3 regions of the Cellulosimicrobium sp. So1_17 genome follow, and region 1 is predicted to be linked to each of the others. Evidence: predicted binding sites of a transcription regulator. Region 1 holds the regulator's gene; each other region holds the start of a gene.

Region 1 (6,072 bases):
CAGCCTTCTTCCGGATCGGGAACGTCGTCAACGTCGTCCTGGCCGCCTTCCTCGTCACGATCCTCACCACGATCGGCCTGTTCCTGTGCGTCCTGCCGGGCATCGCCGTCGTGATCTTCTCCGCGTTCGTCTACTACTTCACGCTCGACCAGGGCCAGGACGCGATCAGTGCGATCCGGTCGAGCTGGTCGGTCGTCGCGAAGAACTTCGGGTCGGTGTTCCTGCTCCTGCTCGCGCTGCTCGGCATCAACATCCTCGGCGCGATCCCGTGCGGGCTCGGTCTGTTCGTGACGATCCCGCTGAGCTACGTCGCCGTCGCGTTCGCCTACCGCCGCCTCGTCGGCCAGGTGCCCGCCTGACCGTCGTCCACCGAACCGGCCGGCGCCCTGCGGGGTGCCGGCCGGTCGAGTGCGGCGCCGTCACCGAGGGTCAGGGCGCCGTCACGAAGTCGATGAGCTCCTCGACCCGCCCGAGCAGCGACGGCTCGAGGTCCGCGTAGTTCCGGACCGTGCCGAGGATGCGCTGCCACGCGCGCGCGACGTCGGCCTGGGACGACGCCGGCCAGCCGAGCTCGCGCAGGATGCCGCGCTTCCACTCCGTGCCGCGCTCGATCACCGGCCACCGCTCGAGGCCGACCCGCCCCGGCTTCACGGCCTGCCAGACGTCGACGTACGGGTGGCCCAGCACGAGGACCGTCCCCCGCGGGACCGTGCGCAGGGCCGCGTCGGCGAGGCGCTGCTCCTTGCTGCCCGGCACGAGGTGGTCGACGAGCACCCCGACCCGCTGCTGCGGCGTCGGGCCGAAGTCCGCGAGCGCGTCGGCGAGGTTGTCGACGCCGTCGAGCAGCTCGACGACGACCCCCTCGACGCGCAGGTCGTCGCCCCAGACCTTCTCGACGAGCTCGGCGTCGTGCTTGCCCTCGACCCAGATGCGGCTGCCGCGCGCGACGCGGGCCCGCTGACCGGCGACCGCCCGCGACCCGGACGCGGTCCGTGCGGGTGCGGCGGGCGCCCGCGAGGTCACGGGCGCCGTCAGCTCGACGGGCGCGCCGTCGACCCAGAACCCCGGGCCGAGCGGGAACGTCCGCGTGCGGCCCGCACGGTCCTCGAGGACGACGACGTGCATGCCGCCGGACTTCTCGACCCGCACGACCGCCCCCACCCAGCCCGTCTGCACCTCCTCGACGACGAGGCCGCGCTCGGCCGCCTGGGGGCGCGAGACGCGGCGCGCGCGGTGGTGGGGCGTCGCGGGGCCCCCGAGGACGTCGGATCCGTAGCGGTCTGCAGGCACGCAGCCACCCTAGGTTCGGGTGTCGCGCCGCGCGGCGCTGCGACACGCCCCGCACGTCTCGCCGCACCGTCCCTCCGGACGGGCGGACCGGCGTGCCGGGTGGTACGACGGTGCGGTGACCGAGACCCCGGAGCGCGACCGGCAGCGCTGGCGCGTCCTGGCCGTGTGCCTCTCCGTCGGGTTCGTCACGACGCTCGACGTGTCGATCGTCAACGTCGCCCTGCCCTCGATCGAGGAGTCGCTCGACGCCGGCCCGAGCCAGCTGCAGCTCATCGTCGCCGGGTACACGCTCGCGTTCGGCCTGGCACTCGTCCCCGCGGGCAGGCTCGGGGACGCGGGCGGGCGCCGTCGCCTGTTCATCTCCGGGCTGGTCGGGTTCGCGGTGTTCAGCCTCGCGTCCGGGCTCGCCCCGACCGACGACCTGCTCGGCGTCGCGCGCCTGCTCCAGGGTGTGAGCGCCGGACTGCTGAACCCCCAGGTGGTGGGCCTGATCCAGCAGCTCTTCGCCGGTGCGGAGCGCGGGCGGGCGTTCGGCCTGTTCGGCGCCACCATCGGCGTCTCGACGGCGATCGGCCCGCTGCTGGGCGGCGTCATCCTCGCGGTCGCCGGCTCCGCCGACGGCTGGCGGTGGATCTTCCTCGTCAACATCCCCGTGATCGCCGTGCTGCTGCCCTTCGCGTGGCGGCTCGTCCCCGCGCCCACGCCCGCGCGGGGGCGCGGGCCGCGCCGGCTCGACCTCGTCGGGCTCGCCCTGCTCGCCGCGGTGACGGTCGCCGTCATGCTGCCGTTCGTCACGACGACGGGTCGTGACGACGACCCGTCGCGCTGGTGGTGGCTCGCCCTGGGTCTCGCGGTGGGGGTCGTGGCGGTGGCCTGGGAGCGTCGCTACCAGCGGCGGACCGGGGCCGCCGTGCTCGACCCGCAGGTCCTCGGGCTCTCGTCGTTCCGCAACGGTGCGCTGCTCGGCATGGCGTACTTCGCCGGCTTCACGGGGATCTTCCTCGTCGTCACGCTCTACCTGCAGGACGAGGTCGGCTACACGCCGCTCCAGTCGGGGCTCGTCGGGATGCCGTTCGCGGCGGCCTCCGGGGTCTCCGCCTGGCTCGCCGGTCGCGCCGTCGCGCGGCTCGGTCGCCGCCTGGTCGTCGCCGGTCTGGTGCTCGTGCTGGCGGGGATGGTGACCGCGGACGTGGTCGTCCGGACGCTCGGGGACGAGCCCGCCGTCGTCGGGTGGGCGCTCGCGGCGGCTCTGCTGGTCGCCGGGTCGGGCAGCGGCATGGTCATCGCGCCCAACCAGACGCTCGCCCTCGCCGAGGTGCCCGTCGCCAGCGGCGGGGTGGCCGGGAGCATGATCCAGGTGGGTCAGCGCATCGGGTCCGCGGTGGGCATCTCGGTGATCCTCTCGGTGTACTACGGCGGCCTCGCCGCCGGGGCCGACGGCGCGCGGGCGACGGGACGCGCGATGCTCGTGACCATCGGTCTCGTGGCCGTCGCGCTGGTCGTCGGTCTGGTCGACCTGCGTTCGCGCGGAGCGGAGGCAGCCTCGACCCGGGCACCGGCCGCGTAGAGTTGGCACTCGACGGGCGAGAGTGCCGATGCCCCGGGTGCGTGCAGCGCCGGGTGGCGGTACGCGGGGACGCAGGAGGTGGACGTGAGCGAGGAACGCCGGCTGGAGGTCTTGCGGGCGATCGTCGAGGACTACGTCCTCACGCGCGAGCCCGTGGGGTCGCGCGTGCTCACGGAGCGCCACGGCCTCGGCGTCTCGCCGGCCACGATCCGCAACGACATGGCCGCGCTCGAGGACGCCGGGTACATCGCGCAGCCCCACACGTCGGCGGGCCGCATCCCGACGGACAAGGGCTACCGGCTCTTCGTCGACCGGCTCTCGGGCGTGAAGCCGCTCTCCGCGCCGGAGAAGCGCGCGATCGAGACGTTCCTGTCCGAGGGCGTCGACCTCGACGACGTCATCGCGCGCGCCGGACGGCTGCTCGCGCAGCTCACCGGCCAGGTCGCCGTCGTGCAGTACCCGTCGTTGCGCCGCTCGGGGCTGCGCCACCTCGAGCTCGTCCCCGTCGGGCAGGAGCGCCTCCTCGTCGTCATCATCACCGACACGGGGCGCGTCGAGCAGCGCACGCTCGAGGTCGCCAGCGTCCCGGACGAGGGCACGCTCGCCGAGGCCCGCGCCCGGCTCAACGCCGCCGCCGCAGGCAAGCGGCTCGCGGACCTCACCCCGGGGCTCGCCGAGGTCGCGGAGACGTTCCACCCCGACGACGCCCCGCTCGTGCGGGCGGTCGGCGAGCTCGTCGCGCAGACGCTCGCGGAGGAGAGCGAGGAACGCCTCGTGCTCGCCGGGACGGCGAACCTCGCGCGTGCCGGCATGCGCTTCGAGCACGCGCTGCGCCCCGTCCTCGAGGCGCTCGAGGAGCAGGTCGTGCTCCTGGGGCTCCTCACGGAGATGGCCGCCGAGTCCGGCGTCAACATCCGGATCGGTCACGAGAACCGGCTCGAAGGGCTCGTGGAGACGTCTGTCGTCACGACGGGCTACGGTAACGACGGGGACACGGTCGCCCTGGTCGGCTCCATCGGCCCCACGCGCATGGACTACCCCGGGACGATCGCCGCCGTCCGCGCGGTCGCCCGCTACCTGTCGCGGGCGCTCGGCACGTGACCGGCCGCGCAGCGACGACCACCGACGACCGATCGACGACCATCGACCCCGTCGGGCCCGATCCCCGGCGCCCGGCACCAGCAGAGAGTGACGTGTGAGCGACTACTACGAGATCCTCGGCGTGGCCCGCGACGCCAGCCCGGACCAGATCAAGAAGGCCTACCGCAAGCTCGCCCGCGAGCTGCACCCCGACGTCGCGGGGGAGGAGTCGGGCGACCGGTTCAAGGACGTCGCGCGCGCCTACGAGGTGCTGTCCAACCCGGAGAAGCGTCAGCAGTACGACCTCGGCGTGGACCCGACCGCCCCGGGCGGCGGGGCCGGCGGCCCGATGGGCGGCGGCTTCGGCTTCCAGGACATCTTCGAGACCTTCTTCGGCGGCGGCCAGGCGCAGCAGGGCCCGATCCCGCGGGCGCGCCGCGGCCAGGACGCCCTCGTGCGCCTCGACATCGACCTCGCGGAGGCGACGTTCGGCGCCAAGCGCGAGCTCCAGGTCGACACCGCGGTCGTGTGCGGCACGTGCGGCGGCTCGTGCTGCCGCCCCGGGACCTCGCCGCGCACGTGCGAGGTGTGCCACGGCCGCGGCACGGTCCAGCGCGTCGCGCGCTCGTTCCTCGGCCAGGTCATGACGAGCGCCCCGTGCGCCGCGTGCCAGGGCTTCGGCACCGTCATCCCGGAGCCGTGCGCGGAGTGCTCGGGCGAGGGCCGGGTCCGCAGCCGTCGCACGATCAGCATCAACGTGCCCGCGGGCGTCGACACCGGGACGCGCATCAAGCTCACGTCCCAGGGCGAGGTCGGCCCGGCCGGCGGTCCGGCCGGCGACCTGTACGTCGAGATCCGTGAGCGCAACCACGACACGTTCGTGCGCCGCGGCGACGACCTGCACTGCACGCTCCAGGTGCCCATGACGGCGGCCGCGCTCGGCACCGTCCTGGAGCTCGAGACCCTCGACGGCGCGCAGGAGATCGACCTGCGCCCCGGCACGCAGCCGGGTCAGATCGTCACGCTGAAGAACCTGGGAGTCGGGCACCTCCACGGCGCGGGTCGCGGCGACCTCAACGTGCACATCGAGGTCCAGGTCCCCACGGCGCTCGACGAGGAGCAGGAGCAGCTCCTGCGCTCGCTCGCGACGCTGCGGGGCGAGGAGCGTCCCGACCCGCGTCTGTCCGCCGCGCACCCGGGCGTGTTCTCGCGCCTGCGCGACAAGCTCTCCGGACGCTGAGGGATGCCCGTGAGCGAGCCGCGCCCGTGAGCGCCCCCGTCTTCCTGGCCGAGACCGGCATCGACCGCGTCGCCCCCGGCGACCGGTACGTCCTCGACGGTGCCGAGGGGCGCCACGCGGGGGTCGTGCAGCGCAAGGCGCGCGGCGAGCGGGTCGACGTCGTCGACGGCGACGGCGTGCGCCTGCGCTGCGTCGTCGAGGACGCCGACGCGGGCACGGTGACGCTGCTCGTCCAGGAGGTGGACCGCGAGCCGGCGCCGGACGTCGTCGTGACGCTCGTGCAGGCGCTCGCGAAGGGCGACCGCGACGAGATGGCCATCGAGGCGGCGACCGAGGTCGGCGTCGACGCCGTCGTCCCGTGGCAGGCGGAGCGCTCCGTCGTGGTGTGGCGCGGCGAGCGCGCGGCGAGGTCGCGGGCCCGCTGGCTCGCGACCGTGCGCACCGCGACGAAGCAGGCCCGGCGGGCGCGACTCCCGCTCGTCGCCGAGCCCGTCGACTCGCGCGGTCTCGCGGTGCGCGCGGCGGAGGCGCTCGCCGCGGGAGGCCTCGTGCTCGTCCTCCACGAGGAGGCGACGACGGCGCTCGCCGACGTCCCGCTGCCCGCGCCCGCGGCGGACGGCGCCCCGGCCCCGGAGGTGCTCGTCGTCGTCGGGCCGGAGGGCGGGATCTCCGAGCGCGAGCTCGAGACGCTGACCGCCGCGGGGGCGGTCGCCGCCCGGCTGGGGCCGCACGTCCTGCGGACGTCCACGGCGGGACCCGTGGCCATCGCGCTCCTCGCGCAGCGGCTCGGGCGCTGGGGCGTCGACCGCGCCTGACGACGGGCGGCCGACCGGGTGCCGGCCCGGGCGGGGACCGGGGTCGTGGACTAGCCTCGGCCGCATGACGAGCACCGAGA
Region 2 (6,072 bases), 1.7 Mb from region 1:
CTCGGCCGCGAGCTGCATCGCCGCGCCGAGCGCGGTGCCGGAGTCGCCCGCGGCGGGCTGGACCCACACCTCCTCGAACGGCGTCTCGCGCCAGATCCGGGAGTTCGCGACGCAGTTGAGCGCGGTGCCGCCGCCCATCGTGAGCACGCGGTCGCCGGTCTGCCCGTGCAGCCACGTCGCGAGGTCGACCAGGACCTCCTCGAGACGCGCCTGCACCGACGCCGCGAGGTCGGCGTGCTCCGCGAGGCCGCCGTGCTCGGTGCCCCACGTGCCGTCGTCGACGCGGCGCGGCGCCCAGCGCGTCCAGTCCGGGGCCTCGGCGACGAACCCGCCGTCGTCCGTGGCGTGCAGGATCTCGCGCAGGTCGTCGAGGAACCGCGGCTCGCCGTACGACGCGAGCGCCATGACCTTGTACTCGTCGCTCGACCGCAGGAACCCGAGGTGCTCGGTGAGCGACTCGTAGACGAGGCCGAGGGAGTGCGGCAGCTCCTGGCTCGCCAGCACCTCGAGCCGGCCGTGGTCGTAGCGGCCCGCGAGGTGCGACGAGCGCTCGCCGCGCCCGTCGAGCGACAGCACGCTGGCCACGGGGAACGGCGAGGCGAGGGCGGCCGACGCCGCGTGCGCCACCTCGTGCGGCACGAACCGGACCGCGGCGGGGGACAGGCCGGGCAGCGCCGTCGCGATGAACTGCGGGGCGCGCTCCGCGTACTGCACGCGCAGCCAGTCCCACGGGTCGGGCAGGCCCATCTCCTCGGCGGGCTTCGCGAGCGCCGGGTCGAACGAGTAGGCGACGGCGTCGAGGTCCTGGGGCCGCAGCCCGCCGGCCTCGAGGCACCAGGCCATCGCCTTCTCGGGCAGCTCCCACGCCGCGAACGGCACGGGCCGCTTGCCGTGCTTGCGCCGGGAGAAGCGTTCCTCCTCCGCGGCCGCGACCACGCGGCCGTCGACGACGAGCGCGGCGGAGGGGTCGTGGAACAGGGCGTTGACGCCGAGGACGCGCATGGGCTGGCGAGCCTTCCTCGATGGGGCCAGGCTCGTGGTGCGCCTCGAGAATCCGTGGGCGCTCGCCTGACGCGTACGGGTCGGCTCTGCTGCAACCCGTCCTCACCCTGACCCCGAGAAGCGCTTCTCGCACCTCGGCCCCGCACGGACAGGTACTTCTCCTCGTGTCATCCCCTCTGGAGGACCGCATGACGACGACCTCGACCTCACGTCCCGCCCTCGACCCGCACGCTGCGCCGACCGCCGTCTCCCCGGGTGGACGCCGGCTCGAACGCACCGACCCCGCGACCGGCCGTCCGGGGACCCCGGTGGAGTGCGCCGGACCGGACGAGGTCGACGCCGCCGTGCGCGCCGCCGTCGCGGCATGGCCCGCGTGGCGCGCGACGCCGCCGGGCGAGCGCGCGGCTGCGCTCCGTGCCGCCGCGACGGCGGTGCGGGAGGCCGCCGACGAGCTCGGGGCGCTCCTGCGCGCGACGACCGGTCGACTCGAGGGCGAGGCGCGCGCGTCCGCGGAGGTCGCGGCAGAGCTCTTCGAGGAGGCCGCCGTCTCGGGCCTCGGCCGGTCCGGGCGCGTGCTCGCCGGGGACCCGGCGGCGCTCGACGTGGTGCGCCGGGAGCCGCGCGGCGTCGTCGCGGTGATCACCCCGTGGAACGACCCGTACCCGGCCGCCGCGGGGCTGATCGCCGCGGCGCTGGTCACGGGGAACGTCGTCGTCCACAAGCCGTCGGAGCGCAGCGACGCCCCGGGGGTGCGGCTCGCCGAGCTCGTCGCGGGCGCCCTGCCGGCCGACGTGCTGCGCGTGGTCAGCGGCGACGGGGCGACGGGTGAGACGATCGTCGCGCACGACGACGTGGCGCTCGTCGCGCACGTCGGGTCGACGGCCGCCGGGCGCCGCATCGCCGCGACGGCGGGCGCCCGCGGCGCGAAGGTGCTGCTCGAGAACGGCGGCAAGGACCCGATCGTCGTCGACGCCGGGGTCGACCCGGCGCTCGCGGCCCGCCAGATCGCGACGGGCGCGTTCACCAACGGCGGGCAGCTGTGCACGGCGGTCGAGCGCGCGTACGTCGTGGAGGACGTGGCCGACGCCGTCGTCGCCGAGCTCGCGCGCATCGCCCAGGACCTGCGGGTCGGCGACCCGGGCGACGAGGCGACCTCGATGGGGCCGCTCGTCGACGAGGACCAGCTCGCCGTCGTCGACGAGCACGTGCGCGGTGCGACCGCCGCGGGCGCCGAGGTGGTGACCGGCGCCGAGCGGCTCGACCGGCCGGGCTCGTTCTACGCCCCGACCGTCCTGGACCGCTGCCCCGACGACGTCGCGCTCCTCACCGAGGAGACGTTCGGCCCCGTCGTCCCGGTCGTGCGGGTCGCGGACTTCGAGGAGGGTCTGCGCCGCGCGTCGGCGTCCGCGTACGGGCTCGCGGCGACGGTGCTCACGCCGTCGCTCGCCCACGCCCTGCACGCGGCCGACGTGCTCGACGTCGGTACCGTGAAGGTCAACGCCGTGTTCGGCGGCGCGCCGGGCGGGTCCGCAGACCCGCGCCGCGGCAGCGGCGGCGGCGCGGGCTACGGGCCGGACCTGCTCGACGAGCTCACCGTCCGCAAGGTGATCCACCTCGAGGGCCTCGCCTGAGTCGTGCGGGGAGGTTCGGCCGAGCCCCGAGTGCCGAACCCCGGCTTGTGCGGCTCTCAGCGGGCTGATGAGCGCACAGCCCGGGGTTCGGCAGGGTGACTACGGCGGTCGGGGACGTCGGCTCGCGTCAGCTGACGTCGGCTGGCGTCACCGGGCGTCCGACCCGGCCTCGATCGCCGTCGGGGCGGCGGAGTGGCTCACCTCGATGCGGCGCGGCTTCGCCTCCTCCGACACCGGGATGGTGAGGGTCAGGACGCCGTCGGCGTACGACGCGCCGATCTGGTCGAGCGCGAGCCCGCGGCCCAGGGTGACCTGGCGTGCGACGGTGCCGGTCGGGCGCTCGCGGAGCAGCCACTGGCCCTCGGCAGAGCGCGCCGTCCGCTCGGCGCGGATCGTCAGCGTCCGGTCCTCGCACGAGACGTCGATGCTGCCGGGATCGATGCCGGGCAGGTCCACGGCGAGGACGTAGTGGTCACCCTCGCGGAACAGGTCCATCGGCATCGTGGGGGCGTTCCGCGAGCTCAGGGCCAGCGAACCGAACAGACGGTCCATCTCCTGGAACGGGTCCCAGTAGGTAGCCATCGCGCATCACCTCCTCGACGAGGCCGCGCACCGCGACCTCGACCGCGATCGGTGCGCCGGGCCTTCCGGCGTCACCTGGCTACAGCACCACTATTAGCACTCGATGGGACCGAGTGCCAAGAGGTCGTGGCCGAGGGCTCCGGAGACTCCTCAGGCGGGCTCGCCGCTGCGGTACCCGTTCACCTTGTGGGTGCCGTCGCACCACGGGGGGATCGCCGTGCCGCCGCACCGGCAGAGCGCGACGGTCGCCCGGTTCCGCTCGATCTCCCGTCCGTCGGCGTCCACCAGGCGCGCGGGGCCACGGACGAGCAGCGGCCCGTCCGGGCACGCGGTGACCGTGACGTCGTCCTGCTCGGGGCGGGTCACGAGGCGCCCCGATCCGGAGCCGCCGGGTGGAGTGCGCGCACCGGGTGCGCCGCGCGGCGCAGCCGCGTCCCCGCGTAGGGGACGCCGCCGAGCGCCCACCACCCGAGCGCGAGCCACGCGCACAGCGCGCGCTCGACCACCCACGCCGGCGCCCACAGGGCGGCGGTGGCGGAGAACACGGCCGTCCCGCCCGCACGTCGGCGGCCGGCCTCGGCGAGCACGACGGCGCCCGTCATCAGCACGAGGAGGACGGCCCACCCCGCCGACCGGGTGAGTCCGCGTCCGCGGACGCCGCAGAGCACGCCGGCGCCCAGCACCGGAGCCACGGCGAGCTCGACGGCGAGGCGCGCCGGCTGCGCCAGCGAGTCGTAGGCCTGGCGCACCCGTTGCTCGGCGAAGCGGCGCACGTCGGGCGGTCGGCGGGGGACCACGAGGTCGACCGCGTGCACGACGCGTCCGCCCCGCGCGACCAGCGTGCGCTCGAGCTCGAGGTTCTCGAACAGCACACGGGCGTCGTAGCCCCCGGGCCCGAGGGCGTCGCGCCGCAGCGCCGCCGTGCCGGCGTAGTCGTGGCCGACGGCCCGGTTGACGAGCGACCGGGCGGTGTCCCAGCGCGCGTGCCACGGCATCGGGTCGAACACGTTCTGCGGCACGACCAGGTCGGCGTCGTCGAGCAGCCCGAGCGCGCGGTCCAGCGACGGACCGTCCCACCGGACGTCGTCGTCCGCCACGACGACGCGCGGCTGGGCCGTCGAGGCCAGCCCGGCGAGGACCCCGACGACCTTGCCGTTGGTCCCCGGCGGGACCGGCGGGACGGCCACGAGCCGGACGGCCCCGGCCCACGACGCTGCGTGCCGCGCCCGGACGTCCGGCGGTGAGCCGTCGGCGACGACGACGGGCAGCTCGCGCGCGAGCCGGCGCAGGTAGGCCGCGAGCTCAGCGAGCTCGTTGTCGTCCACCGCCGGGCGTCGGAGCGGGAGGACGTAGACGGCGTCAGTCCTGGGCACGCGCCGGCTCCCCGGGCCGTCGAGGCTCAGCCGCGAGCGGCGTGCGCAGCGCGGACAGGCCCCCCTGCCAGCGCTCCAGGGCGTACGCGGCGACGTCGCCCTCGACGGCGAGGCAGGCCGCGGCGCCGAGGAGGACGTCGTCGCACAGCGCCGGCTCCTGCTCGACGAGCCGGCCGGCCAGGTCACGCGCGGCGATCTGCTCGTGGACGGCGTCCGCCTCGACGTGCTCGTCGAAGTACCACGTGGTGCCCTCGTCGTGGCCGAGACGTCGGAACCCGTTCCCGTACAGCCGGCTCGGGACCGACGACGTCATCTCGAACGCCGCGAGGTGGCCCACGATCGCTCCCCGCAGGCGACGGTGCAGACCGAACAGCGACATCGTGTTGAGCGCGACGAGGACCGGCGTGGGCACGGCGTCGACGTACCGGCCGTACGTGTCGTCCAGCCCGACCCCGCGCATCGTGCGCGCGAACAGCTCGGCATGCATGCGACCCGGCCGTCCGCCGCCGTACTCGTCCGCCTGGATCTCGACGAGCGCGGCCTTCGGCGCACCGGCGAGCCGTGGGACCGCCCACGTGTGCGGGTCCGCCTCCTTGAGCTGGTAGAGCGACTTCAGCGCGAGCAGCTCGCGCACCTGCGCGTCGTCGGCCCGCTTGGCGACGTAGCGCGACAGGCTCGGCCCGTCGTCCTCCGCGGCGAGCTCGAAGAGCCGCCGTGCCACCGTCGCGGCGTCCGTCCCCGGGCAGGCCGGGCTCCCGGCGCGCTCGCGCACCGCGGCCTCGAACGGCCGCTCGATCGTGGCGCGCACGGCGAGCAGCGACGGCTCCCACTCCCACGCGTCGTCCACGCCGTCGACGCCCCGGTAGTGCAGCTCGTAGAGGACCGTGAGCGTGAGCTGGAGGTCCTCGTCGTCGAGCACGTCGCGGCCCGACGTCGCCCGGTGCAGCCGCTCGGCCACGGTCGCCCGGACCGCCTCGAGCCGGACGTCGGCCGAGTCGTCCGACGAGCCGTCCGGCGGGCCCGCCGTGAGCGCGGCGAGCAGCGCGGTGCTCGCGGGCCCGCGGGGGGCAGGGAGCGGCAAGCGGGTGGAGGCGGCGGTCGCGGTGGTGGCCGCGTCGGCGGCGCCGGTGCGTACCGGGGTCGAGGTCATCGGGGCGCTCCAGGGTCGCGGGAGAGGCGCCCCTGCTCGACACCACCGTCATCCTGCGCCCGGCGCGCCGCGCTCGCTCGCCGGGAGGCGCGGACGCTCGGACCGTGGGGCCGCGCGGACCTGCGCACCCGCCGACGTCGCACACGCGCGGCGCGCGAAGGCCCGGGCGACGGGGTCGCCCGGGCCTCCGACGTGCTCAGCCCTCCGTGGCCTGCGAGCGGACGTCCTGGGCGGCCTCGCGCCCGTGCTCGCCGACCGAGCGGGCCGCGTCCTTCGCGGAGTCCGCGACCGCCTGCGCGCTCTCCTTCGCCGGCTCCTTCAGGTCGTCGACCAT
Region 3 (6,072 bases), 910 kb from region 1:
CGGCGAGACCGAGGCGCCCGCCGAGACGGAGGAGCCCCCGGCCGAGACCGAGGAGCCCCCGGTCGAGGAGACCCCGGCCGCTCCGGACATCGACGGTCTCATGGCGGTCGCCGACCCGAGCGCGCTCGTCCGCGTGATGAACGACGGCGGTCCGACCGGCTCCGCGGGGACCGGCAAGGACGCCCTCGACGGGCGCGGCTTCACGAACACCACCGCCGAGGACTTCCCCGGAGAGTCGGGCGCGACGGGCAACGTGGTCTGGTACACCGAGAACCGCAGCGACACGGCGGCCGCCGTGGCGGCCATCCTCGGCATCCCCGCGGAGCAGGTGACCCAGGAGACGCTGCGTTCCGGCGACGTCATGGTCGTCATCACGACCGAGCTCACGCCCGCGGGCTGACCGGGCCCGCGTTCTCCTTCCGCCGGCCCGCCGTCGCCGCTAGGCTCGCCGTACCACGAGGCGGCGGTCGCCCCGTGGGTGACGACGCACGAGGAGATCTCGATGGCTCAGGGCACCGTGAAGTGGTTCAACGCCGAGAAGGGCTACGGGTTCATCACCCCGGCCAGCGGTGGTCAGGACCTGTTCGTCCACTTCAGCGCCATCCAGTCCGACGGCTACCGCTCCCTCGAGGAGGGGCAGCAGGTCGAGTTCGAGCTCGGCCAGGGCACGAAGGGACCGCAGGCCGAGGCGGTGCGGCCGCTCTGACCGTGCTGACGACGGTGCGGCCGAGGGACTGAGCAGGCGGGCGCGGTGGAGAACCTCGACGCGGTCGTCGTGGGCTCGGGCCCGAACGGTCTCGCGGCAGCGGTGACGCTCGCCCGTGCCGGGCTGACGGTCCGCGTGCTGGAGGCGCAGCCGACGGTCGGTGGCGGTGCGCGGACGCTCGACCTGGGCCTGGCAGACGGGGTCGTCCACGACGTGTGCTCGGCCGTCCACCCCATGGCCTGGGCGTCGCCCTTCTTCGAGGCGTTCGACCTCGGCGGGCGCGGGGTCGACCTCGTCGTCCCGGAGGTCTCGTACGCCCAGCCGCTCGACGGCGGTCGGGCCGGCATCGCCTACCGCGACCTCGACCGCACGGCCGAGCGGCTCGGCGGTCCCGACGGCGCGGCCTGGCGTGCGCTGCTCGGGCCCCTCGCGCACGGGTGGCGGGACGTCGTCGCGCTCGCGCTGAGCGACAAGCGCTCGGTGCCGGCTCGCGTGCTGCGGCCGGAGGGCGCCGCTGTCGCGGCCCGGTTCGGCGCGGCGGTGCTCGAGCAGGGCAGCCGTGCATGGGACCGTCGCTTCTCGACCGAGGAGGCCGCGGCGCTGCTCACGGGCGTCGCCGCGCACGCCATCACCCCGCTGCCCTCGCTCGCCGGTGCCGGGACCGCGCTGCTCCTCGCGGGGCTCGGCCACGCCCCGGGCGGCTGGCCGATCCCGCGCGGCGGGTCCGGTGCGATCGTCGCGGCGCTCGTCGAGGACCTGCGCGCGCACGGGGGTGACGTCGTGACCGGTCACCGGGTGGCGTCCCGCGCCGACCTGCCCCGGGCCCGGGCCTACGTGTTCGACACCGTGCCGCGCGTCGTCGCGGACGTCTTCGCCGACCGACTGAACCCGCATGCCGCGGCCTCGTTGCGGCGGTTCCGGCACGGCGACGCCGCGGCGAAGGTCGACCTCGTGCTCTCCGGGCCGGTCCCGTGGGCGGACGCCGAGGTCGGCCGGGCGGGCACGGTGCACGTCGGGGGATCGCGCGCGGACATGGCGTCCGCCGAGTCGGAGGTCGCGGCCGGCCGCCACGCGGAGCGCCCGATGGTGCTCGTGAGCGACCCGACCGTCGTCGACCCCGGGCGCGGGGCCGGCGGGCTCCGGCCGCTGTGGACGTACGCGCACGTGCCCGCCGGGTCGACGCGCGACGTCACGGAGGACGTCGTGGCCCAGATCGAGCGCTTCGCCCCGGGTTTCCGCGACGTGGTCGTGGCGTCGCGCTGCGTACCGGCCGCGGAGATGAGCCGGCACGACGAGAGCTACGTCGACGGCGACATCGCGGGCGGCGCGGTGACGATGTGGCAGATGGTGGCGCGCCCCAGCCTCCGCCCGGACCCGTACGCGGTCGGGCTGGAGGGCGTGTACCTCTGCTCCGCGTCGACGCCGCCCGGACCGGGCGTGCACGGCCTCGGCGGCTGGTACGCCGCGCGCCGGGTGCTGCGCCGCGAGTTCGACGTGCGCGACGCCCCGGACCTCGCGCCGCGGGAGGACCGCAGTCCGGCGACGTAGTACCGCAGCTCAGCGAGTCAGCCAGCGGCGTCGAGCTCGACGAGTGCGAGGACGACGAGCGCGGAGCTCCACGACAACGGTGCGACCGCCGCGGGGGACCCGTCGGCCAGCACCTTCTCCGGGATCGCGCCGGACGCCGTGCGGTGCTCGTCGACCCAGCGCAGCCACTCGCGGGCGTCCGCACGGTCCTCGGCGTCGGACGACGACGCCGCGGTCAGGGCGTAGAGCGACGTCTGCGGCGTCCAGGAGATGCCGTCCTCGCGCCACCCCGCACCGGGGGCGAGCCCACCGGCCGGCCGCAGCATCTCGGTGACCGAGGCGTGCCAGGCCTGTTGCGCGCCGTCGAGCGGCTCCGGCTGGAACGGCGGGAGGACGAACGCCGTCGAGGCGTCCCGTGGGCCACCGGTGACGTGCCGCGGGTACCCCTGGCTGCCGAACGCGTCCTCGACGGCGGTACGCAGACGCTCCGCGGCGCGCGACGTCTGCACCACGCGGGTCCACGGGCCCGCCGTGGCGCTCGCGTCGAGCACGACCTCCGCCGTGCCGCCTGCCGTGCTCTCGGCCGTGCCGGCTGCCTCCGCCGTCGTCGCCGGCCGGGGGACCCTGCCGAGTCCCGCGCCGTACACCGTCGCGCGGCGCGGGTGCTCGAGCGTCGCCGCGGTCCGGTAGAAGTCGGACGCCGCCTCGAGGCCCGCGAGGAGAGGCCCTGCGGTGCCGAGCGTGAGCGACGTCGGCTCGACCTCCCAGTAGTCGCTCGACGCCGGCGGCAGCGCGTCGGCTCCGGCGACGAGCGACAGCGCGTGGGCGGTGGACGCGTCGACGAGGGGACGCAGGCGGGCGACGACGTCGGCCCGGTCCGCCTCGGGAGCCTCGGCGACCACGACGGCCGCCGCCCACAGCGCCCAGCCGGTCCCGTCGGACTGGAGCCCGCGGTCGTCGGGGACGCCGGTGCCGTCCGGCAGGTACCGCGCGTGGAAGGACCCGTCCTCCTCCTGCACCTGGCCCAGGAACCCGAGCACGTCGAGAGCCTCGTCGACGTGACCCGTGCGGGCGAGCGCCGCCGCGGTGAACGACGCGTCGCGTGGCCACACGTACCGCCACTTGGGCGAGGGCGCGGCGAGCGACGCCCCGTTGTCGAGCACGAGGGCACGCAGGTCGAGCAGCGCGTCCTCGCCCAGCTCCGCGTAGGGCCCGCCCGCCCCGGGGACCGTGCCTGCGGCGAGCCAGGCGCGCGAGGCGGCGGCGGCGTCGGCCGCGGCGGACGCGTCGAGGAGTGCGGCGGCGTCGATGGGTGCGCCCGCGACCTGCGCGAGGCGGTTCGCCTCGCCGTCGGCGGGGTCGACCCCCGCGGCGAGCACGGCGGCGTCCAGGCTCGCCGGGTCGAGGACGCGGCTTCCCTCGAGATAGGTCGCGGCGGTCCCGGACGGCAGGCGCAGGAGCGCGCCGGAGGTGACGGCGACACCGTCCTGGTAGAGGTCGATGTGCTCGCCCACCGGTTCGGCGGAGGCGGTCGCCGCGCTGAGCCCCAGGGTCGGGACCAGCACGAAGCCGGCCACCGCACCGAGGCGCCACGTCGCTGTTGCGCGGATCACACCGCGCATCCTAGGGGAGCGCGACCACGCCGGGGACCGGGCGCCGGATTCCGCCCGGCGCGATACCGCGAGGACGGGGGCGGCACTGTCTTGCACTCGCAGGGTGAGAGTGCCAATAATGGCGTTAGCACTCTCCTCGTGAGAGTGACAGAAGTGACCAGCGCAGGCAGCCGTCCAGGCGGGTGCCGCGCAACAACACCAGGTCGACAGGTGAGGCCCGCCCCGGCGGCGTGACATGAACGCCGCCCGACGCGGGTCGTCCGTCGCGGGCGCCCGCCGACCGCCGAAAGCCACCAGCGGAGGATCATTCCCCATGGCAAAGATCATCGCCTTCAACGAGGAGGCCCGTCGCGGGATGGAGCGCGGGCTCAACGTCCTCGCCGACACCGTGAAGGTCACCCTCGGCCCCAAGGGCCGCAACGTCGTGCTCGACAAGAAGTGGGGCGCGCCGACGATCACGAACGACGGCGTCTCCATCGCCAAGGAGATCGAGCTCGAGGACCCGTACGAGAAGATCGGTGCGGAGCTCGTCAAGGAGGTCGCCAAGAAGACGGACGACGTCGCGGGTGACGGCACCACCACCGCGACCGTGCTCGCCCAGGCGCTCGTGCGCGAGGGTCTGCGCAACGTCGCCGCCGGCTCGAACCCGATCGCCCTCAAGCGCGGCATCGAGAAGGCCGTCGACGCGGTGACCGAGCAGCTGCTCAACGCCGCCAAGGAGATCGAGACCAAGGAGGAGATCGCCGCCACGGCCGCCATCTCCGCCGGCGACCCCGCGATCGGCGAGCTCATCGCCGAGGCCCTCGACAAGGTGGGCAAGGAGGGCGTCATCACGGTCGAGGAGTCGAACACGTTCGGCCTCGAGCTCGAGCTCACCGAGGGCATGCGCTTCGACAAGGGCTTCCTCGCGCGCTACTTCGAGACGGACCCCGAGCGCCAGGAGGCCGTGCTCGAGGACCCGTACGTCCTCATCGTCGAGTCCAAGATCTCGAACGTGAAGGACCTGCTCCCCGTCCTCGACCAGGTCATGAAGCAGGGGCGCTCGCTCCTCATCATCGCCGAGGACGTCGAGGGCGAGGCCCTCGCGACGCTGGTGCTCAACAAGATCCGTGGCACGTTCAAGTCCGTCGCCGTCAAGGCCCCGGGCTTCGGCGACCGCCGCAAGGCCATGCTCCAGGACATCGCGATCCTCACCGGCGGCCAGGTCATCACCGAGACGGTGGGCCTCAAGCTCGAGAACGCGACGCTGGACCTGCTCGGCCAGGCGCGCAAGGTCGTCGTCACCAAGGACGAGACCACGATCGTCGAGGGTGCGGGCGACGCCGACCTCATCGCGGGTCGCGTGAACCAGATCCGTGGCGAGATCGAGAAGTCGGACTCCGACTACGACCGCGAGAAGCTCCAGGAGCGCCTCGCGAAGCTCGCGGGCGGCGTGGCGGTCATCAAGGCCGGCGCGGCGACCGAGGTCGAGCTCAAGGAGCGCAAGCACCGCATCGAGGACGCCGTGCGCAACGCGAAGGCTGCCGTCGAGGAGGGCATTGTCGCCGGTGGTGGCGTCGCGCTCATCCAGGCCGGTGCCGTGGCGTTCGAGAAGCTCGAGCTCGAGGGTGACGAGGCGACCGGTGCCGCGATCGTGCGCGCCGCGATCGACGCCCCGCTCAAGCAGATCGCGATCAACGCCGGTCTCGAGGGCGGCGTCGTGGCCGAGAAGGTCCGCAACCTCCCGTCGGGTCACGGCCTCAACGCCGCGACCGGTGTCTACGAGGACCTCCTCGCCGCTGGCGTGAACGACCCGGTCAAGGTCACGCGCTCCGCGCTGCAGAACGCCGCCTCCATCGCGGCGCTCTTCCTCACGACCGAGGCCGTCGTGGCGGACAAGCCGGAGAAGAACGCGCCGGCGCCGGGTGGCGACGGCGGCATGGGCGGCATGGACTTCTGATCCACGCCTGACCCGTCCGGCCCGTCCGGACGCACCAGCAGCACCGAAGGCCGTCGGCCGGGTTCGCCCGGTCGGCGGCCTTCGTCGTGCCGTCCCTGCGCCGAGCCCGGGGTTGCGGGCCGATGCTGGCCGCTGGTGGCGCACAACCCGGGGTTCGGCGGCATCCTGGGAGCGTGGTGGCCGCGTGTGGCCCGCGAAGGCTCGGTCCCGGCACGTGGACGACGCCGTCAAGGGCGCGGTACACACGCGTATAACGCCGCGTATACACATCGGACACATGCGACGGG

What was found. Region 1 encodes HrcA, which represses chaperone genes, less so after heat shock. Its sites were predicted from a motif close to TTNGCACTCGNNNNNNNCGAGTGCNAA; they were not measured.
Region 2: a site for HrcA is predicted at 3,309-3,335, ahead of ACZCLJ_RS13845 (Hsp20/alpha crystallin family protein). Genes of this name have one in related genera too.
Region 3: a site for HrcA is predicted at 3,971-3,997, ahead of groL (chaperonin GroEL). Genes of this name have one in related genera too.

Annotation. Positions count from the first base shown of each region.
Region 1 covers NZ_CM143702.1:277,363-283,434, forward strand. The annotation lists gene ACZCLJ_RS01185 (DUF2189 domain-containing protein) at 1-359, shown strand, start outside; gene ACZCLJ_RS01190 (DUF3097 domain-containing protein) at 430-1,290, opposite strand; gene ACZCLJ_RS01195 (MFS transporter) at 1,406-2,857, shown strand; gene hrcA (heat-inducible transcriptional repressor HrcA) at 2,942-3,958, shown strand; gene dnaJ (molecular chaperone DnaJ) at 4,053-5,177, shown strand; gene ACZCLJ_RS01210 (16S rRNA (uracil(1498)-N(3))-methyltransferase) at 5,204-5,992, shown strand; gene ACZCLJ_RS01215 (HIT domain-containing protein) at 6,057-6,072, shown strand, end outside.
Region 2 covers NZ_CM143702.1:3,138,393-3,144,464, forward strand. The annotation lists gene ACZCLJ_RS13835 (carbamoyltransferase family protein) at 1-1,002, opposite strand, end outside; gene ACZCLJ_RS13840 (aldehyde dehydrogenase family protein) at 1,191-2,633, shown strand; gene ACZCLJ_RS13845 (Hsp20/alpha crystallin family protein) at 2,781-3,215, opposite strand; gene ACZCLJ_RS13850 (CDGSH iron-sulfur domain-containing protein) at 3,366-3,581, opposite strand; gene ACZCLJ_RS13855 (glycosyltransferase family 2 protein) at 3,578-4,588, opposite strand; gene ACZCLJ_RS13860 (iron-containing redox enzyme family protein) at 4,575-5,738, opposite strand; gene ACZCLJ_RS13865 (DUF3618 domain-containing protein) at 5,935-6,072, opposite strand, start outside.
Region 3 covers NZ_CM143702.1:3,926,766-3,932,837, forward strand. The annotation lists gene ACZCLJ_RS17345 (LytR C-terminal domain-containing protein) at 1-400, shown strand, start outside; gene ACZCLJ_RS17350 (cold-shock protein) at 503-706, shown strand; gene ACZCLJ_RS17355 (phytoene desaturase family protein) at 752-2,254, shown strand; gene ACZCLJ_RS17360 (glycoside hydrolase family 15) at 2,272-3,846, opposite strand; gene groL (chaperonin GroEL) at 4,160-5,785, shown strand.